Regions from separate parts of the Arthrobacter sp. 10T425 genome, predicted to be linked through region 3. Evidence: riboswitches for the same ligand, from Rfam matches in the RefSeq annotation. Region 3 holds a riboswitch; each other region holds the start of a gene.
The links. Region 3 has a riboswitch for thiamine pyrophosphate ahead of AC1DDH_RS12550 (ECF transporter S component). Riboswitches for the same ligand answer to the same signal wherever they lie in the genome.

Region 1: it holds a riboswitch for thiamine pyrophosphate, as region 3 does, so the genes downstream of both, thiO (glycine oxidase ThiO) here and AC1DDH_RS12550 (ECF transporter S component) in region 3, are expected to answer to the same signal.
Region 2: it holds a riboswitch for thiamine pyrophosphate, as region 3 does, so the genes downstream of both, AC1DDH_RS00415 (bifunctional hydroxymethylpyrimidine kinase/phosphomethylpyrimidine kinase) here and AC1DDH_RS12550 (ECF transporter S component) in region 3, are expected to answer to the same signal.
Region 4: it holds a riboswitch for thiamine pyrophosphate, as region 3 does, so the genes downstream of both, thiC (phosphomethylpyrimidine synthase ThiC) here and AC1DDH_RS12550 (ECF transporter S component) in region 3, are expected to answer to the same signal.

Annotation. Positions count from the first base shown of each region.
Region 1 is NZ_JBFTGZ010000013.1:124,110-129,285, forward strand. It holds gene AC1DDH_RS15570 (RNB domain-containing ribonuclease) at 1-838, opposite strand, end outside; gene AC1DDH_RS15575 (ferritin-like fold-containing protein) at 877-1,551, shown strand; gene thiE (thiamine phosphate synthase) at 1,589-2,287, opposite strand; TPP riboswitch at 2,314-2,434, shown strand; gene thiO (glycine oxidase ThiO) at 2,428-3,738, shown strand; gene thiS (sulfur carrier protein ThiS) at 3,735-3,971, shown strand; gene AC1DDH_RS15595 (thiazole synthase) at 3,977-4,801, shown strand.
Region 2 is NZ_JBFTGZ010000001.1:77,793-82,968, forward strand. It holds gene AC1DDH_RS00410 (Rne/Rng family ribonuclease) at 1-2,319, shown strand, start outside; TPP riboswitch at 2,467-2,564, shown strand; gene AC1DDH_RS00415 (bifunctional hydroxymethylpyrimidine kinase/phosphomethylpyrimidine kinase) at 2,547-4,172, shown strand; gene rplU (50S ribosomal protein L21) at 4,575-4,883, shown strand; gene rpmA (50S ribosomal protein L27) at 4,945-5,176, shown strand, end outside.
Region 3 is NZ_JBFTGZ010000009.1:151,450-156,625, forward strand. It holds gene AC1DDH_RS12535 (UDP-N-acetylglucosamine 1-carboxyvinyltransferase) at 1-78, opposite strand, end outside; gene AC1DDH_RS12540 (energy-coupling factor transporter transmembrane component T family protein) at 266-1,069, opposite strand; gene AC1DDH_RS12545 (ABC transporter ATP-binding protein) at 1,066-2,739, opposite strand; gene AC1DDH_RS12550 (ECF transporter S component) at 2,768-3,415, opposite strand; TPP riboswitch at 3,482-3,625, opposite strand; gene AC1DDH_RS12555 (heme-degrading domain-containing protein) at 3,813-4,358, shown strand; gene AC1DDH_RS12560 (DUF4235 domain-containing protein) at 4,398-4,661, shown strand; gene mnhG (monovalent cation/H(+) antiporter subunit G) at 4,747-5,094, opposite strand; gene AC1DDH_RS12570 (MrpF/PhaF family protein) at 5,126-5,176, opposite strand, start outside.
Region 4 is NZ_JBFTGZ010000022.1:36,354-41,529, reverse strand. It holds gene AC1DDH_RS19440 (VOC family protein) at 1-712, opposite strand, end outside; gene AC1DDH_RS19435 (amidohydrolase family protein) at 788-1,894, opposite strand; gene AC1DDH_RS19430 (GNAT family N-acetyltransferase) at 1,898-2,398, opposite strand; TPP riboswitch at 2,475-2,582, shown strand; gene thiC (phosphomethylpyrimidine synthase ThiC) at 2,578-4,383, shown strand; gene AC1DDH_RS19420 (alpha/beta fold hydrolase) at 4,380-5,114, opposite strand.

The DNA.
Region 1 (5,176 bases), on a different contig from region 3:
GGAAGTGGCGCAGTGATGCCTCGTCCGGGGCGGGCATGGTGCGCAGGATGCCGACTTTGCCCTGGAGCATGAGCGCCGCGGCTGCCATCCCGGTCATGAGTGAAATCTGGGCGTTCCAGTCCTCCACCGGCAGCGGCGGGGCCGCTACGATCCGGTAGCCGCCGTCGGGCAGTTGCTGGATCTCCTGTTCCGGCATGTTCAGGCTCGCGCCGCCGCGCAGTCGTTCCAGTTCCACCCGTTTGAGGCCTACTTCTTTCAGCAGCTGCAGCACGGGCGCCGCGGTGCCGGCGTCGAGCTCGGCCTGGACGCCTTTGTAGTTGAGCTTCGCGCGGCTGCGGACCTGTGCCCGGCGCACGAGGACCGAGGCGACCTCTGCCGCGGCGTCGAGCTCGAACTCCCAGACGAACGCCGCGCACAGCTGCCCGGCGAGCAGACTGCCGGCGGCCTCGCTGATAATCTCCGGATGCAGCGGAATCCGGCCGTCCGGGGTGTAGAAGGTCTGGCCGCGGCGCCGGGTCTCGGCGTCCAGCGCCCCGCCCGGGGCGACAAAGGAGGGGACGTCGGCGATGGCGTAGAAGACCTTGTAGCCGCCGTTGCTCCGTTCGATAAACAGGGCCTGGTCCAGGTCGGTGGACGATGCCGGATCGATAGTCACGAACTCGACGTGCGTGAGGTCAAGGTCCGGGAGCTTGTGCTCGGCCACCGCCGCCTCCGCGTCGCGCAGCACATCCTCGGGGAACGGGCCGGGCAGTTCCAGCGTGGTGCGCAACGCCTTGAGTGCCCCGGCAAGCTGGTTCTGCTGCTCGTGGACACTGGGGGTCAGGCGATGATGTGACACGAAAATCAGGGTAGCCCGATTTCCGCTATTAGTCTTGGATGATGAGCGCAACTGCGGACGATCCTGCCCTCTACAACAGCTTCCTTGCCGACCTGCTGGGAGTCTTGGCGTACGGCGAGCTTTCCGCCTTCGAGCGGCTGTCCTCGAGTGCCCGGTATTCGCCCACGCTGCATGACCGTGCGTTGCTGGGCAGGATGGCGGTGGTCGAGTTCCAGCATTACGAACTCGTCCGAATCCGGCTCGAACACATGGGCCTGGATACGGAGGCCGCCATGCTGCCGTTCCAGCCCTCGGTGGACCACTTCCACGAACGCACGCGCCCGTCGGACTGGTACGAGGCCCTCATGAAGGCCTACGTGATCGACACGGTCGCCGCGGACTTTTACGGCGTCGTGGGCCGGTACGTCGACGCCGCGACCCGTGAGTTGATCGGGCAGGTCCGCTCCACCGGTGAGTCCACGGCCGTGCTGCAGGCGCGCATCAAGGCGGCCCTGGCCGATGACCCCCGGCTGGCGTCGCGCCTGGCGTTGTGGGCCAGGCGTCTGCTGGGGGAAGTGCTGAACCACGCCCAGCGTGTCAGCGCCGAGCACGCGTTCCTCGGCGGACTGTCAGGGCTGGACGACGCCGGCGCCCGGGCGCTGGTCAACGGCCTGGCGGCCGAACTCGCAGCGAACCACGCGCGCCGGATGACGGAGCTGGGTCTCGCCGGATAGATTCAGTGCCGGCCGGCATTACGGGCTGGGGACCTGCTTAGGATGCGGCGGCGTCCAGCGCCGCCAGCAAGGCTCCGGCGGCGTGGGCCGGATCAGTGGCGTCGGTGATCGCCCGGACCACGACGATCCGCCGGGCACCGGCATCGACTACCTGCTCCACGTTACTGAGGTCGATCCCGCCGATTGCGAACCACGGCAGCACGCTTTCGTCGACCTTGCCGGTTCCCTCCGCGTCCGCCCCGCCGATCGCCTGGGCGGCGTAGCGCACCAGATCGAGGCCGACGGCGGCGCGTCCGGGCTTGGTGGGCGTCGCCCACACGGGGCCCACACAGAAATAATCGAGCCCTTTGCGGCCTGGCGCGGCAGCGATGGCGGCGTCCACCTGCTTCGGGCTGTGGGTGGACAGGCCGATCACGGCATCCTTGCCGAGAAAGCCGCGGGCGGCGTCGAGCGAAATGTCCTTCTGACCGACATGGAACACCGGAGCCCCGGACAGGGAGGCGATGTCCGCCCGGTCATTGACGGCCCACAGCCGCCCGTGGCGCTGCGCCGCGGTGTGCAGGACCTCCAGCAGTTCCAGCTCCTCGGAGGCCTCGAGCGACTTGTCGCGCAACTGGATGATGTCCACGCCGCCGGCGAAGGCGGCGTCCACAAAGTCCTCGAAGTCGCCGCGGTCCCTGCGGGCGTCGGTGCAGAGATAGAGGCGGGCGGTGGTGTGGAGGGGGTCCTGGCTCATGGGACCAGCCTAGTTCCTCTAAACTGGGCGCATACCGCGGGAGCCCGCAGCAGCCATGTCGCCGCTGCCCGGCTGAGAGGGCGTCAGAGCCGACCGCTTGACCTGATCCGGCTAGTACCGGCGTAGGGAAGGAATTCTTCATGGGCACACGAGCCGGCCGTGCGGCCGGAGCCGCAAATGACGCCGACGCCCAGGTTTGTGACACGGGGCCCGGTACCGCAGAGGGAATCATCGCGGGGGATACGACTGCCGACGTGGCCGTGATCGGCGGCGGGGTGATCGGCCATGGCATCGCGTTCGAGGCCATCCGCTCGGGCCGATCCGTGGTCCTGATCGATGATGCTCCCGGCAGCGGAGCCAGCTGGGCCGCGGCCGGCATGCTGGCCCCCGTGAGTGAACTGCACTACCAGGAGGAACAGCTCCTGGAACTGATGCTTGAGGCCTCCCGGTTGTGGCCAGGATTCGCTGCGGCTCTAGACGCCGGTGCCGCCGGCGCGGATTCGCCGGCAGGTACCGGCTACTTAACGACGCCGACCCTGGCGGTGGGGGCCGACGCGGCGGACCGGCGCGCGCTCGCGGACTTGAGGGAAGTCCAGAAGGCATGCGGCCTGGCCGTGGAGCCACTGACAGTGCGCGAGGCGCGCACCCGGGAGCCCCTCCTGAGTCCCGGCATCTCGTGTGCCTTCGACATCCCGGCCGACCACCAGGTGGACCCCCGCCTGCTGATCACCCGGCTCGCCGGCGTGCTCGGTGCGGAAGGCGGCAGCTTCGTCCGGCGGCGCGCGGCAGGACTGCTGTGGCAGGACGGACAGGTGGCGGGTGTGCGGTTGGCCGGCGGCGGTACCGTGCGGGCTGCCGAGACCGTGGTCGCCAACGGGCTCGGCGCCGCCGCGCTCGAGGAGCTACCGGCCGGGCTGGCGCTGCCGCTGCGGCCCGTCTACGGCGACATCCTCCGGCTCCGCGTGCCTCCGCATCTGCAACCGCTGCTCACGGCCACCGTGCGGGGCATGGTGCGCGGCATCCCGGTGTACATCGTCCCCCGCCAGGACGGCACCGTGGTGATCGGGGCCACCCAGCGGGAGGATGGACCGTCGGATCCGCACGCAGTTTCCGCCGGCGGCATTTACCAGCTGCTGCGGGATGCCCAGCAGCTGGTGCCTGCGGTCGCCGAGCTGGAGCTTTTGGAAGCCACGGCGCGGGCGCGGCCCGGAACCCCGGACAATGCCCCGCTGCTGGGGCGGGTCGCACAAGCGGACGGCGGCGACGTCCCGGGACTCATTATCGCCACAGGATTCTTCCGGCACGGCGTCCTGCTGACCCCCGCCGCTGCCGCCGTGTGCCGGCAACTCATGGATTTCACGCCGGACCCGCGCTGGGCCGGGTTCCGCCCCGACCGTTTTTCCCGCATCCCGGTTACGTCCGGGGACAGCCCTAAGAAGGAAGCAGCATGAACATCCGACTTAACGGAACGGATCAGAGCGTCGCCGACGGCGCCTCCGTCTCCGCACTCGTCAGCCAGCTCACTGGCCGGAGCATCGGCCCCGACGGCCGCGCCGCCGACGGGCGGAAGCTCGGTGTCGCCGTCGCCCGCAACGCCGAAGTGGTGCCGCGCAGCCAGTGGCACGCCACGGCGCTCGCCGACGGCGACGACGTCGAACTTGTCACGGCAGTCCAAGGAGGATGACCAGCATGAACGAGACGACGTTCGCAGGAGCACAGGCCGTCCCCATGACCGGTGCGGTGGCCGATCCGTTCGTGGTCGACGGCGTAAGGCTCGGCTCCCGCCTCATCATGGGAACCGGCGGTGCGCCGAGCCTGGACGGGCTCGGGGCGGCGCTGGTGGCGTCCGGGACGGAGCTGACCACGGTGGCGATACGCCGCTATTCGCCGGCGGAGACGGGCTCGCTGTTCCAGCTGCTCGAGGACCATCAGATCCGGGTACTGCCCAACACGGCAGGCTGCTTCACCGCCAAGGACGCCGTCCTTACCGCCGAGCTGGCGCGGGAGGCCCTGGAAACGGACTGGGTCAAGCTCGAAGTCATTGCCGACGAGCACACACTGCTGCCGGACGCCGTCGAACTCGTGGACGCAACCGAACAGCTCGTGGCCCGAGGCTTCAAGGTCTTCGCCTACACGAACGACGACCCCGTGCTTGCCCTCCGGCTCGAAAACCTCGGCGCGACGGCCGTGATGCCGTTGGGCGCCCCGATCGGCACCGGACTGGGCATCCTGAACCCGCACAACATCGAGCTGATCGTCTCGCGCGCGTCCGTGCCCGTGGTGCTGGATGCCGGGATCGGCACGGCCTCGGACGCTGCCCTGGCGATGGAACTCGGCTGCGACGCCGTGCTGTTGGCTACGGCGGTGACCCGTGCGCAGAATCCGGTGCTCATGGGCGAGGCCTTCAAACATGCCGTCATCGCCGGCAGGCTGGCGAAAGCGGCCGGCAGGATCCCGCGGCGGGAACACGCACTGGCGTCCTCGGCAATGGAAGGCCGGGCCGAGTTCCTCTAACGCCCGCTCGGCCGGCGGGGCTGATCTGGTTGCGCCGGCCGGACCTCCTGATCACCCTTGCTCTTGATGACGCGCCGGCGCGATCATCGGTAGGCCCGGCCCGGTCCGGCCCGGCCGGGTCGACGTGCGGCGGGGACGAACCGGGTATGCCGTCGGTCCGCATCCGGATGGTCCACAGTCCTCGTGGATCACGTGGTTGTGCGAGTACGCAGGGTCCCATTAGCGCGCTGGTGAAACTTTCACGAAGAATGGCGTTGCCACTTCTTTGCCTTTCCAGCTGCCCTTTTCGAGGTCAGGTGCCATCCCTTGCAGCCTCCGCATGGGTATACGCTCGCGGGCAACTTGCCCCCAGATGACGAGCCCTGCCGGATGATT
Region 2 (5,176 bases), on a different contig from region 3:
CGCCGTCGCCGTGGAGACCAGGACCTCGAGCTGACCGGCGGGGAAGGCGACGATCCGCCCAACACGGTGACCCGCGTCCGTGCGCCGCGTGCCATGGCCGAGGCGCCGGTGAACAACCGCGTCACATCCGTCAAGGGCTCCACCCGCCTGGAAGCCAAGAAGCAGCGCCGCCGCGAATCCCGCGACACCGGCCGCCGCCGTACCGTCATCACCGAGGCCGAGTTCCTGGCCCGCCGCGAGTCCGTGGACCGCCAGATGATCGTCCGCCAGCGCGACGACAGAATCCAGATCGGTGTCCTTGAAGACGGCGTCCTGGCCGAGCACTTCGTGTCCAAGACCCAGCAGGACTCCCTGATCGGCAACGTCTACCTGGGCAAGGTCCAGAACGTGCTGCCCTCCATGGAGGCCGCTTTCGTGGACATCGGCCGCGGCCGCAACGCCGTGCTCTACGCCGGTGAAGTGAACTGGGAGTCCGTCAACCTCGAGGGCAAGCAGCGCCGCATCGAGAACGCGCTGAAGTCCGGCGACTCCGTGCTGGTCCAGGTCACCAAGGACCCGGTCGGCCACAAGGGCGCCCGTCTCACCAGCCAGATCTCGCTGCCCGGCCGGTACCTCGTGTACGTGCCCGGCGGTTCCATGACCGGCATCTCCCGCAAGCTGCCCGACGTCGAACGCAACCGCCTCAAGCGGATCCTCAAGGACCGCCTGCCCGAGGACGCGGGCGTCATTGTCCGCACCGCGGCCGAGGGAGCTTCCGAGGAAGAGCTGACGCACGACATCAACCGCCTCCGCGCGCAGTGGGAAGGCATCGAGAGCCAGTCGACGTCCACCAAGATCCTCGCCCCCGAGCTGCTCTACGGCGAACCTGACCTGACCATCAAGGTGGTCCGGGACGTCTTCAACGAGGACTTCTCCAAGCTGATCGTCTCCGGCGAGGAAGCCTGGGACACCATCGAGGCCTACGTCACCTACGTCGCGCCGGACCTCGTGGGCCGGCTCGAGAAGTGGACCAAGGACACGGACATCTTCGCGGCCTGGCGCATCGACGAGCAGATCCACAAGGCCCTGGACCGGAAGGTCTTCCTGCCCTCGGGCGGTTCGCTCGTGATCGACCGCACCGAAGCCATGACCGTGGTGGACGTTAACACCGGCAAATTCACCGGCTCCGGCGGCAACCTCGAGGAAACCGTCACCAAGAACAACCTGGAAGCGGCCGAGGAAGTCGTCCGGCAGCTGCGCCTGCGCGACATTGGCGGCATCATCGTGATCGACTTCATCGACATGGTGCTCGAATCCAACCGCGACCTCGTGCTGCGCCGCATGGTGGAGTGCCTGGGCCGGGACCGGACTAAACACCAGGTGGCCGAGGTGACCTCGCTGGGCCTCGTGCAGATGACCCGCAAGCGGATGGGCACCGGGCTGCTGGAAGTCTTCGGCGAACAGTGCGAAACATGTGCGGGCCGCGGCATCGTCACCCACGACGAGCCGGTGGAGCACCGCCGCGCCAACACGGTCGCCGCGGAGCACTATGTGCCGCGCACCGAGGCGCAGCCTGCTGCCCGCCCGGAACGCAAGAGCCGTCGCCGCGGCCGGGGAGGCCAGGGCGGAGAGACCGCGCCGGCCGCACCCGCGCCCGTCCACGCCGAACCCACCGAGGCCGAACGCCACGCCAAGGCCGAGGCCACCCGTGCCGCGCTGGCCAACATCGCTGCCGCAGCGCACGCCGCGCACCTGCACGACGGGGAGGCAGCCGCAGCCAGCGACGCCGGGGCCCGCCAGGCCGCCGTCGACGCCGTCACGCAGCTCGCAGCCGCCGACGAGGCAGCCGGCCGCCCCGCAACGGTGCTGACGTTTGGCGGCGAGCAGGTGGCCCTGCCCTTCGTCGAGCACGCGGAGGACGCGCCGTCACCGGCCCTGACCCTGGACCTGCTGACCGAGGCCTTCGCAAACCTGGGCGAAGCCGAGGCCGGCAAGCCGGACCAGGCCGCCGGCCTGGCGGCCGGTCAGGCAGCAGCTGTTGCCGCACCGGAAGACACGGCGCCCGAGGCGCCGTCGGCCGTCCGCGCTGCGGAGGCGCCGGCGTCACGCACAGCTGACACCACGACGCTGCGCGGCCGCCGCGGGCGCCGCAACCGGAGTGCCAGCCGCGCCCAGGGCGCAGCCAACGAAACCTCCGTGGAGCACCGCGAGGCAACCCGGCCGGCCGCGGCCGGATCGGTCCACGAGGCCAAGGCTCCCGCTGCGGCCGGGCCTGCGTCCATCCCGGCCGGCAACGAGCCGATCATCCTCGGCGTCGGCGTGCCAGCGTCGGAGCTGTAGTCCTCCGCGACTGACCACGTCCCCGTCCGGTCATTATTTCGACTGGTCGGGCCGCGGGTCCGGGTCAGGGCAGACGTAACATACGTCCACCAGGCCTGGGCCCGCTCGTGCGTTAACGGGTCCTCCGGGTGGCAAGGGCTAGGCTGGAACACTGACACGGGGTGCCGGGCATCGGGCCGGCTGAGATCCAGACCCGTTGAACCTGTCCGGTTAGCACCGGCGAAGGGATGTCTGCCTTGTCCGCGAGATCGAATCCGTCCGAGTTCCTCCCGCCCAATTTTCTGCACAACGAGTCTCTGCCGGCCCCGCCGCGCATTCCCCGCGTGCTGGCCATCGCCGGCTCCGATCCCTCCGGCGGGGCCGGAATCCAGGCCGACCTGAAGAGCATCGCGGCGAACGGCGGCTACGGCATGGCCGCCATCACCGCCCTGACAGCGCAGAACACGCAGGGCGTGCGCGCCGTCCACGTTCCCCCGGCGGCGTTCCTCACGGCGCAGCTGGACGCCATCAGCGACGACATCGGCATCGACGCCGTCAAGATCGGCATGCTCGGTGACGCCGCCGTGATCGACGCCGTCCGCGGCTGGCTGGAAAAGGTGCGCCCCGCCGTCGTGGTCCTGGACCCGGTGATGCTCGCCACCAGTGGTGACCGTCTCCTGCAGGAATCCGCCGAGGCCGCCCTGCAGGCCCTCCTGCCGCTGGCGGACCTCATCACGCCCAACCTCGCCGAACTCGCCATCCTGCTCAAGGAACCCGTCGCTGCCGACTGGTCCGAGGCCCTGGCGCAGGGCAAGCGGCTGGCCGCGCTGGCCGGCACCACCGTCCTGGTTAAGGGCGGACACCTCCAGGGCGCCGGGCCGGGGGACGGGCATGCCCACGACGCCGACGGCCACGACGCCGCCGCCGGCACCGGCTGCCCGGATGCGCTGGTCAACACCGGCGGCCTGCTCGGCCAGGAAACGGTGGTGGTGCCGGGGGAGCGGATCGCGACGCGCAACAGCCACGGCACCGGATGCTCCCTGTCCTCGGCCATGGCCACCGTGCAGGCCCGGGTGGGGGACTGGGAAGCGGCGCTGCGGGAAGTCAAGCCGTGGCTGCTGGGCGCGCTCCGCGGAGCCTCGGCCCTGGACGTCGGCTCGGGCAACGGCCCGGTCCACCACTTCCACCACCTGCAGCACCTCCAGGCCGGGCACGGTCCGGCGGCGGGGGGGTTCGCCGCAGCCCTGCGCGCAGGAGCCGCGGATGATCTTGAGGCGATCTACGCCCTGGACTTCGTCCGCGGACTGGCCGACGGCACCTTGCCCGAGCACGAGTTCGCGTACTACCTCGCCCAGGACGCCATCTACCTCAACGGCTACTCCCGGGTCCTGGCCCGGGCCGCGGCGATTGCCCCCACCGAGGCCGAGCAGCTGTTCTGGGCCCGTTCGGCGCAGACCTGCCTGGAAGTCGAATCCGAGCTGCACCGTTCCTGGCTCAGCACCCGCCCCACGGCCTCCACCCTGGGCCCGGTCACGAAAGCGTATGTGGACCACCTGCTGGCCGCCTCGGTCTCCGGCAGCTATGGCGTCCTCGTGGCGGCGGCGCTGCCCTGCTTCTGGCTCTACGCCGAGGTCGGTTCAACGCTGCACCGGGAGTTCCTGGCCGGTGGCGCCCCCGGGGAGCACCCCTACGCCGGCTGGCTGCGGACCTACGCCGACGAGGACTTCGCCGCCGCGACCCGGCAGGCCATCGCGTACACGGACACGGCGGCCGGGCGGGCATCGGAGAGCGAGCGGCAGGCCATGGCCCTGGCTTTCCGGCAGTCATCGCGCTACGAAGTGGACTTCTTCGACGCGCCGCGGCTGTACGCCTGACGCGAGCTGGTCCGGACTACCGGTACGATGGTGGGGCACGGTTCCGGAAGTCGTTGCGGCAACACAGCTCAAGATGGTCAAGATCCCGGCCAAGAACATTGGCAGGGACTTTGCATCAAGATGTTGTGGCGCCTATCACGGACTACCCGCCGGAACCAGCCTCATTTGCGGCCGAAGGCAAAATTAGCGTATTCTAGATCTTCGGTGCTTACGCCAACACTTGGGTTATGACCCTGAGAACAGTCCGCTTGGAATTCCAAATGGATTTGTTCCGGGGATAGCTCATGGGTTCCCCCGGGGAATCCACCGGCGTTGAGGCACAGCGTGAGCCGGTCCAAACAATTTGGCCCCTGGTTCCGCACGCAAATCTAGTAATAAACGTCGAGAGAAGTGAGTTCCCCAGTGGTGTACGCGATTGTCCGCGCAGGCGGCCGCCAAGAGAAGGTTTCCGTTGGAGACTTCGTTACCCTGAACCGCGTCCCCGGTGGAGCCGGCAGCACCTTTGAGTTGCCCGCACTGCTCCTGGTGGACGGTGACAAAGTCACGTCTGCTGCTGCGGACCTGGCCAAGGTAACGGTTACGGCTGAGATCCTCGAAGACCTCCGTGGTCCGAAGATCGTCATCCAGAAGTTCAAGAACAAGACCGGTTACAAGAAGCGTCAGGGCCACCGTCAGGAACTGACCAAGGTCAAGATCACCGGTATCAAGTAACTCTTCGTTACTGTTCAGGTTCCAGCAGATTCCCCAGAATTTTTGAAGGCAGGCATTTCAAATGGCACATAAAAAAGGCGCGAGTTCCACTCGCAACGGTCGTGACTCCAACGCCCAGTACCTCGGCGTTAAGCGCTTCGGTGGCCAGGTAGTTTCCGCAGGCGAGATCATCGTCCGCCAGCGCGGCACCCACTTCCACCCGGGCGCCGGCGTAGGCCGCGGCGGGGACGACACCCTGTTCGCCCTGACCCCCGGTGCTGTCGAGTTCGGCACCCGCCGTGGTCGCCGCGTTG
Region 3 (5,176 bases):
TTGCCCCTGGGTCCAGCCCTTGGCGCCGCGCGCCTCGCGGAGCAGGATGCCTACGTGTTCAGCAGTCGGTTGAGTCATGCTCCCGAAAATATCACGCATGATTTATAAACCACGGCAATTCCGGCCGGAATGGCGCCAATCTCACACGGATACCCACGCCATGCGATAACCGGCAGGCCACCGGAACTCCCGGGCCGCCCCGCCGAAACTCCCGGGCCGCCCCGCCCCGCCGGGCTGCCCGGGCTGCCCGGCCGGCGGCGCCGGTCTACTGGCGGGTGAGGAAGACGAGGTTCCAGGTGCCCGCGCCGAGGGCCGCGGCGACGGCGGCGGCGGCGATGCCGAGCCCGCCCAGCAGCACCCAGGCATCGAGTCCGCTGAACGTGGAGGGCCGCGCCCAGGTCCGGGCGGCACCGCCGAACCCGCGGGCCTCCATCGTCACCGCGAGCCGCGAGGCGCTCCGGATCGCCTGCACCAGCAGGCCGAAACTCTGGCCCAGCGTGGCGCGGAACCGCTGATAGGGGTTGCCGCTCGAGCCCACGCCGCGGGCCCGCCGGGCCATGCCGATGGTCTGCCATTGCTCGGCCATGATTCCGACGAGCCGCATCGCGGCCAGGGTGCCCAGGACGAACCGGTGCGGCAGTTTCGCGTTCTGGGCCAAGGCATCGGCCAGGTCCGTGGGGTCGGTACAGCTCATCAGCAGCACCGCGGGCAATGCGATCGCGAGCCCGCGGAGCATGAAGCCGATCCCCAGCTGCAGGGAACCGGCGCTGACGGACCAGATCCCCGCATTGAGCAGGACGGGTCCGGAATCGGCCGCCAGGATGGCCGTGCTCCAGCCGCCCAGCGCCGCGGCGAGGATCAGCGGCCAGCCGCGCTGCCACAGCAAGGCCACAGTCAGGCCCGCCAGCGGCAGGAGCAGCAGTTCGAACGCCAGCGCCACCGACGCCGACACCCAGTCAATGGAGAGCGCCAGGACCAGGGTGATCAGGGTGACCGCCGTGAACTTGGCGAGCGGGTTGGCTCGGGTCAGCAGCGCATGGTTGCCGCGCAGGCTCAGCGCGTCCCTCATGGCGAGGCCCCCTCCGGCAGCTCGAGATCCGGGCCGGGAGCGTCCGCGGCGGCGGTTTCCCGTGGCCGGAGGCGGAGTTCGGCGCCGCCGAGGACGGCGCTGAATTCGGCGTCATGCGTCACGGACACGACGGCGGTGCCGGCGTCGAGGAGCTCGGAGAGGAACGAGGCGAGTTCGGCCCAGGTATTGGCATCCTGGCCGAAGGTGGGCTCGTCCAGGACCAGCACCTGGGGGTGCGCCGCCAGCACAGTGGCTACCGAAAGGCGCCGCTTCTCGCCGCCGGAGAGCGTGTAGGGGTTGGCGTCCACAAGCTCCGTCAGCCGCAGCCGCTCCAGCAGTTCGTCCACGCGGTCTTCGCCGTAGCCGAGGTGGCGCGGTCCGAACATGAGCTCGTCGAGGACCTTGCCGGTAACGAACTGGTGCTCGGGTTCCTGGAAGACGGTTCCGATCCTGGCGATCAGCTGCTGGGCCTTCCACCGGTAGGGATCGGGTCCGGCGCCGTCGCGTACGCGGCCGTCGCGTACGCGGCCACTGGAGCGACCGCTGGAGTGACCGGTGGCGGGGCTGCTCAGCTCCGCCGTGGCCGAGACTGTTCCCGCGACGGGCCGCAGGAGACCGGCCAGCGTCAGCGCCAGGGTGGACTTCCCTGTGCCGTTCTGTCCGGTGATGGTCAGCGCCTCGCCGGCGCGGACCCGGACCGAGACCCCGGACTGGACCGGACGCGGCGCGATGGTGCGGAAGCCGTCGCGCAGCCCGGCCCGCCGCGGCCGTTCGCGGGACACCGCGAGCGCGTCGGCCGCGAGCAGAGTCTGTCCCGCGCCCCGCGCCGGTGTGCGCATCCGCGTCGCCGGGACGTAGCCCGGCACCCAGACGCCCGCACCGATGAGCATGTCCCGCGCCTCGGCCAGGACCCGGTCCGGCGGTCCGTCAATCAAGACCGCGGAGTCCGTGGCGGACCCTGGCTGCAGCACCACGATCCTGTCCACCAGGTCTTTCCAGACCCCCACCCGGTGCTCCACGACCACCAGCGTGGCGCCTGTCTTGTCCAGGCAGCGGCCCACAGCGTCGCGGACCTCCAGGACGCCCGTGGGGTCGAGGTTGGCGGTCGGCTCGTCGAGCAGCAGCAGCCCTGGCCGCATCGCGAGGATCCCGGCGAGCGCGAGCCGTTGCTTTTGGCCGCCGGAGAGGGCCGCCGTCGGGTGGTCCAGCGGCAGCTGTCCCAGCCCGACGTCGTCGAGGGCCTCGCGCACGCGCGGCCAGATCTCCGCCGCCGGGACGGCGAGGTTCTCCGCCCCGAAGGCGACGTCGTCGCCGAGGCGGGAGAGCACCACCTGCGTTTCCGGGTCCTGCTGCACCAGCCCGGCGCGGCCGCGCTGCGCCCGTGGCGCGGCACCGTCGATCAGGAGGCTGCCGGTCTCGTCTGTGTTCTCGGCGTCGCCGGAGTCGCCGGGGTCCCCGGAGTCGCCGGCCGCGCCGTCGCCCAGAACGCCGGCCAGGGCGTGGAGCAGCGTCGACTTGCCGGCGCCGGAGGGCCCCAGCAGGAGCACGCGCTCCCCCGGCCGGATGTCCAGGTCAAGGCCGCTGACGGCGGGCCTGGTCCGTCCGGCATGCCGCCAGCCCCAGCCGCGGGCCGTGACGGCGGCCGGCCGGACGCTCGGTGAAGATCTCATGATTCTCTGCAGGATTCAGCGACGGGGCTCAGGAGAAGACGGGCTCCGTGGCGGCCTTGCGGGAGGCAAAGGAGCCCAGCACTCCGGTTTTCGCCAGGCCGCGGGTGGCGAGCCAGGCCAGTCCGCCGGCAATCACTGCGCCGGAGATCGTGGTGAAGACGATGTAGGCGAGCTTGTCGCCGGCTTCGTAGGCGATGTTCCAGCCCCACGGCAGGAAGGAGTCGTTCAGGCCGCAGAAGAGGCCAGCGCCGGCGCCGGCCAGCACGGAGACGGGCAGGTTGAACTTCTTGTAGAGGAAGGCCGCGAAGACCAGTTCGGCGCCGAGGCCCTGCAGGATGCCGGAGATCAGCACCGTGGTGCCGTACTGCGAACCCATGATGAGCTCGCCGGTGGCCGCGACGGTTTCGCAGAAGAGTGCGGCGCCCGGCTTGCGGATGATGAGCATGCCCAGCACCGCCGGGATCATCCAGCCGCCGGCGTAGAGTCCGCTCAACGGCGGGTAGACCGCGTTGACCGGAGTCGAGATCAGGTTCGCGCCCTGGGACCAGGCCCAGAAAATGACGCCGCCGGCAACGGCGATCAACGCGGCCACCACAATGTCCACCACGCGCCAGCTGTAGTTGCGCCGGGCGGATGAACGGCTGGCGGAACCATGCTGTGCTGAAATATCTGTCATGTCGTCCTCCTGAGGAACAGGAGGGGAGGGTGCGCCGGCCGGTCTCGGCTTCCGCCGCCCTCCGCGCACCCTGAGAACTCGACTCCCTTGCGCCGGTACTAACCGGATCAGGTTCGAGGGTCTGCGGCTGTCCGCACTCTCAGCGCCCACCAAAGGTTTCCCCGGATTGTTCCGGCGATGCCCGACGGCGGCGCTCCCCTGTCGTAACTATTTTCGCCCTTGTGGGCTGGCTCAGTTTACACCCGGACGGCCGGGTTTTCAGTGGTGTGCCGTCACAATCGTGGACCGGACGGCGGCAGTCCCGGCGGCCCGGAAATCCCTCTTGGTAGAGTCGTCGTGCCGGACCCCCGGACCCGCCAGCGGGCGGCCTCGTCACCCACCGGAAAGCTGGAACATTTTGTCGCACACACCGGTCACCCAAGATCCCTCCGGGGAATACGATCCCGACTCGAGTGAGCCGCAGCCGCGGGGTTCCCTGGCGGCGCTTATCGGCCGCGTGCTGGCCGAGATAGAGGCGCTCCAGTTCGCGTCGTTCAGCAAGGATGACGCCCTGGACCTCGGGCTCCTCCTTGTCGAGCTGGGCAGGCAACGCTCGCTGCCCATCGCCGTCGACATCACCAAAGGCGAGCAGGTGCTCTTCCACGCCGCGCTGGACGGCGCCACACCGGACAATGAGCGCTGGATCAACGCCAAGAAGCGCACCGCCCTGCGGTACGAGGTCCCGTCCCTGCTGGTGGGCCTCCGGGCCCGCGCTGCCGGCGGAAGGATCGAGGACAACGCCTGGTGGGATCAGTCGGAGTTCGCCGCCCACGGCGGGGCGTTTCCCATTTACGTGCGCGGCACGGGCGCCGTCGCCGTCGTCACCGTCTCCGGCCTGCCCCAGAAGGCGGATCACGAACTCGTGGTCGAGGCCCTGCGGATGGTCCTCACCCCGGAACGCTAGGCTAGGGGAAAACCGTTCCCGTCCCAAGGAGACCGAAGAATGAACATCCTCATCAAGCTGCTCGGCACCGGCGTCAGCCTCCTGGCCGGCTTTGCCGGCACCAAGCTGGTGGACACCATGTGGGAAAAGTCCACGGGCAACAAGCCGCCCAAGGGCCAGGAGGACGACGTTCCCACCACCCTGCGCTCGGCCCTGACGTTCGCCCTGATCTCCGCCTCGGTCAGCGCCATCATCCAGGTGCTCGCCAACCGCGGCACCCAGCGCGCGATCACCCGCTTCGCCAAGACCCAGGACGTCGTCTGACCTGACCCGACCGGCCGCGGCGCCCGCCGCGGCCGTCGAAGGCCCCGGCCGCGTCCGTCGACGTGCCGGCCGGGCCGGACGGGGCTCAGCGGTCGTCGTCGTCCGCTCCGTGCGTGGCCGCCTGCTGGGCGGCCTTCTGGACTACCGCCTCGAGCTCGTCGGAGCTCAGCAGCTCCGGGTGCAGGTGCTTGGTCCGGTAGCCGGCCCGGCCCACCATGTGGGCGGACACGGGGACGGTGAGCAGCTGGAAGAGCCAGGCCACCAGCAGGACGGGCCACACCGACCAGGTGCGCATCTGCAGGCCGAGGGCCGCCAGCAGCAGGAACAGGCCGAGGACCTGCGGTTTGGTGGCCGCGTGCATCCTGCTCATGAGGTCCGGGAATCGCAGCAGCCCGATGGCGGCCGCGAGGGACATCAGGGCTCCTGTCACCATGAACACGGCGGAGACGGCGTCGATCACTGTGTCAGGATTCACGGACGCCCTCCCGCCTGTCGGCCACGAACCGGGCCACGGT
Region 4 (5,176 bases), on a different contig from region 3:
CGCGCCGGGGGCCCGCGCCGCGGCTGTTCCAGACGTTCATGGCCATGTGGTGGTGGTAGCCGCCGGCCGAGACGAACAGCGCCTGGCCGTGCCAGCCCGCGGTCTTTTCGAAGCCGAGCGTGCCGACATAGAAATCATGCGCCGACTGGACGTCGCCGACCTGCAGGTGGACGTGCCCGACGCCGGCGGCGGCCTGGCGCTGGCCGGCCACGGACTCCTCGGTCAGGTATTGCTGCAGGTAGCGCTGCGGCGGCAGGGCGAGACTGTCCATGACGACGTTCTTGCCCTCCCAGGACCACGCCGCCCGCGGCCGGTCCCAGTACAGCTCGATGCCGTTGCCTTCGGGGTCGTTGAAGTAGAACGCCTCGCTGACGAGGTGGTCCGCGCTGCCGGTGAAGGACTGGGGCTCGTACTGGGCCGCGGTGGCGATGGTGGCCGCCAGGGAGTGCTGGTCCTCGAAGAGGAGGGCGGTGTGGAAGAGCCCGGCCTCGCCGCGGGAAGGTAGATTCAGGCCCGGGGCAGGCGCCAGATGCACCAGCGGCTTCTGCTGGCGCCCAAGGTAGAGCCCGCCGTCCTGTTCGGCCACAGTCTCCAGGCCGAGGGCGCGCTGGTAGTAGTCGGTCATGAGCTTCATGTCGCCGACCTTGAGCATCACGGTGCCCATGGTGAGTTCGGCAGGAAGGAGGTCCTGGGTGCTGGCTTCTGCGGTCATGGCAATGCTCCGTGGATTCTGTAGCCACCGGCCTTCGGCGACTCTACGTAAAGATAAATTACTTGAAGCTTCAATTTATTCCAAAACATGGACTGGCGCCCGGCCTACCGGCAGCCCACGCAGCACGATGTGCCGGATCTGGCGGAGCGTGGCCGGATTGCTCCGCGGATCCTCGGCGGTGACGAGGACGTCAGCGCTTGCCCCTTCACCGATGGACTCCGCGCCGAGCCAGGTCCGCGCAGACCAGCTCGCGGCGTTGAGGGCGGCAGCGGCGGGAAGGCCGGCGGCGTGCAGGGCCTGGATCTCGTCCACGATCCTGCCATGGCTGATCACGCTGCCGGCGTCGGTACCGGCATAGATCGCCAGCCCGGCCTCGTGGGCTTCGAGGATCCGCTCCGCCCGGCGCTCCCACAGCGAGCGCATGTGGGCTGCGTAGCGGGGGAACTTGGCCGCCGCCCGGGCGGCGATGTCCGGGAACGTGGCGATGTTGATCAGGGTGGGCACGATGGGAACACCCTGTTCGAGGAAGCGCGGCAGGTGCCGCGGCAGCAGCCCGGTGGCGTGCTCGATGCAGTCGATCCCGGCGTCGAGCATGTCATCGAGGGTGTCTTCGGCGAAGCAGTGTGCGGTGACGCGGGCCCCCTCATCGTGGGCGGCCTGGACGGCGTCCCTGATGGTCCGGGCGGGAAAGCTGGCGGCGAGGTCGCCGGCGTCGCGGTCGATCCAGTCCCCCACGAGCTTGACCCAGCCGTCGCCCGCGCGGGCTTGCTTCCGCACGGCCTCGACGAGATCCTCCGGCTCGACCTCGACGGCCAGGCCCGGCAGGTAGCGCCGGGTCCTGGCGAGATGCCTGCCGGAGCGGATGATCCGGGGCAGGTCCGCGCGCTGCTGGAGCCAGCGGGTGTTGTGGACGGCGCCGGCGTCGCGGACCAGGAGTGTCCCGGCGTCGCGGTCCGCCAGGGCCTGGGATTCCGCGGTGTCCTCGGTAACGTCCCCGCCCGGGCCGAGGCCGATGTGGCAGTGCGCGTCCACGAGGCCGGGCATGACCCAGCCGTCCAGCACGAGGTCAGGCGCGGCGGCCGGACGGCGGAAGGTTAGCAGGCCGCCCACCGACCAGAGCCCGCGGCGTTTCTGGTCCGCCGCGGTGAGGATGGGGCCGCTGAACTCGATGATGCCGGTCATGACCTAAAGCCTAATCCGCATGACGATCCGCCGGCCAAGACCGTCCAGCCCCAGCTGCGCTTCGTGGATCCGCAGGGCGCCCAACGCCTGTCCTGGCTGGGCGAGTTCCTCGAAACCGCAGCTCGCATAAAACGGCGCATTGAACGGGACGCCTTCGAAGGTGCAAAGCGTCATCGATAAATAGCCACGGCTCCGGGCCGCATCAAGGGCTGCCTCCACCAGGGACCGTCCTATCCCCCGCCCGGCGGAGTCCGGCTGCACGGAGAGCTGTTCCAGATGGGCCTGGCCGCCGACCTCGTCAACGCGGGCAAACCCTACGGGCGGGTTACCGGCGACAAGTGTGAAGAGCGGCTCAACCGGCGTCGTCAACTCCGGAGCCGGGAGCGTCTGGTTCCCCAGCTCCGCTTCGAGGATGCGGTCTGCTGAGGCCTCGAGAACCGGCAGCGCCGGGAGGTCTTCCGGCGTCGCCATCCGGATGCGGGGCACGGCCCTGGGCAGAGTCACAATGCCACGCTAACACCGCGGCCCGACCGCACTCCGTCACACTCGAGGGCCGGCCGGAGGTGCGTGGTAGTTTCGTCTACGACCACACGGGTGCCCCTGCAGGGGCTGAGATCGGGCTGACGCAGCCTGCGACCGTTGAACCTGTCCGGGTAATGCCGGCGAAGGAAGTGAGCTTTTCCGTGAACACCCAAGTGACACAGCACAGCCCTGTCCAAATTCAGTCCGCAGCCACCACGCAGTCGCTGAAGTCCCACTCGCTGGCCTTCAGCACGGATCCCGAGCATGGCATCCGCGTGCCGGTGACCGAGATCGCCCTGGAACCCTCCCCGGGCGACGTCCGGAACCCGCCGTTCCGGGTGTACCGCACTGCCGGCCCGGGCAGCGATCCGGTCCGCGGGCTGGAGCCGTTCCGCACCCCCTGGATTGAGGCCAGGGCGGACACCGAACCCTACGCCGGCCGCGAACGGGAGCTGCTCGACGACGGCAAATCGGCGGTGCGCCGCGGTGCTGCGTCGGCCGAGTGGCGGGGCGGCCGGCCGGTGCCGCGCCGGGCCGTTGAGGGCAGGACCGTCACGCAGATGCGCTACGCCCGGGACGGTGTCATCACCCAGGAAATGCGGTTCGTCGCGCTGCGCGAGAACTGCGATGTGGAGCTGGTGCGCAGCGAGGTGGCCGCGGGCCGCGCGATCATTCCCAACAACGTCAACCACCCCGAATCCGAGCCGATGATCATCGGCAAGTCGTTCCTGGTGAAAATCAACGCCAATATCGGCAACTCAGCCGTGACCAGCTCCATCGCCGAGGAGGTCGACAAACTCCAGTGGGCCACGCAGTGGGGCGCGGACACCGTCATGGACCTCTCCACCGGGGATGACATCCACACCACGCGCGAGTGGATCATCCGTAATTCCCCCGTCCCCATCGGAACGGTCCCGATCTACCAGGCGCTGGAGAAGGTCAACGGTGAGGCGAACGCCCTGACCTGGGAGATCTTCCGGGACACCGTGATCGAACAGTGCGAGCAGGGCGTGGACTACATGACCATCCACGCGGGCGTGCTGCTGCGGTATGTGCCCCTGACGGCCAACCGGGTCACCGGCATCGTGTCCCGCGGCGGTTCCATCATGGCTGGCTGGTGCCTGGCGCACCACCGGGAGAACTTTCTGTACACCCACTTCGATGAGCTGTGCGAGATCTTCGCACGCTACGACGTCGCGTTCTCGCTGGGCGACGGGCTGCGGCCGGGCGCGACGGCGGATGCCAACGACGCGGCACAGTTCGCCGAACTGGACACCCTGGCCGAGCTCACGCAGCGGGCCTGGGACTTCGACGTGCAGGTCATGGTGGAGGGCCCCGGGCATGTGCCCTTCCACCTCGTCCGGGAAAACGTGGAGCGCCAGCAGGAACTCTGCAAGGGCGCCCCGTTTTACACACTCGGGCCGCTCGTCACGGACATCGCACCGGGCTATGACCACATCACCTCGGCGATCGGCGCCACCGAGATCGCCCGCTACGGCACTGCCATGCTCTGCTACGTCACGCCCAAGGAACACCTCGGGCTGCCGAACAAGGACGATGTGAAGACGGGCGTGATCACTTACAAGATCGCCGCCCATGCCGCGGACCTCGCCAAGGGCCACCCGGGCGCGCACGAACGCGACGATGCCCTGTCCAAGGCAAGGTTCGAGTTCCGCTGGCGGGACCAGTTCGCGCTGTCCCTGGACCCGGTCACGGCCGAGGCCTTCCATGATGAGACGCTTCCCGCGGAGCCGGCCAAGACAGCCCACTTCTGCTCGATGTGCGGCCCGAAGTTCTGCTCCATGCGGATCAGCCAGGACATCCGGGACGAATATGGATCAGCAGATTCGCAGGCGGCCCTAGCGCAGATGGCGGCCGGAATACGGGCGAAGAGCAACGAGTTCCTCGCCTCGGGCGGCAAGGTCTACCTGCCGCAGCCCTCGGTGGGAGAACCCGCAGCTTCCTAGGACGCCCGGGCGTGCTGGTGCCGGCTGACCTCGGCAATGTAGGAGCGGATGGCCCGGTCCCCTTCGGCTGAATCCTGGGGCCGGTGCCCTCCCGGCGCCGTGCGGTGCAGGGCGCCGGTCTCGCGCAGGTAACCGGCAATTTCCTCATACAGCGGTTCCCAGCCGCCGGTCAGGACAAGGGTCGGCACGCCCGGCACGATCTGCAGCGGGGCTTCCCACGGCGGCGCCTGCAGGCGGAGCCGGCGCGCAGCCCGGAGGGCCTCCGGCGTCGTGGCTCCCGGGGCGTCGGCCGCGAACGCGCGGCGGATGAACTCCCGCTGGAAGTCGTCGTCGCTGAGGTTGTACCGGACGTCGAAGAGCGGCTGCATCAGGGCCCGGTGCGCGGCGGTGGCCGGGAGCTCCGCGGTCAGGGACAGGCAGGCCGGTTCCACCAGGGTCAGCGACTGGACGAGGTCGGGCCGCTCGACGGCGGCCATCATCGCCGCGATCGCGCCCTGCGAATGGGCCACCACATGGCCGCCGGCCTCGCCGCGGCCGTCGTCTGCCAGCGAGGCGAGCACGATGGCGGCGTCGGCCGCGAAGTTGGATTCGAGCGGTTCCGCGACGGCGTCAAACCCGTGCCGCCGCAGGAACAGGGCGTCGTAGTCCAGCGCCATTCCGTGCTGTTTTGGCCACGCGGCGGCGCCGAAGCTGCCGTCCCCGTGGACGAAGACTACGCGCTGCTTGAACATTGTCTAACCCTATGGCACTTCAGTGCTGATGCCGCCGGCGACACAGTGCCGGCGGCCGTCAG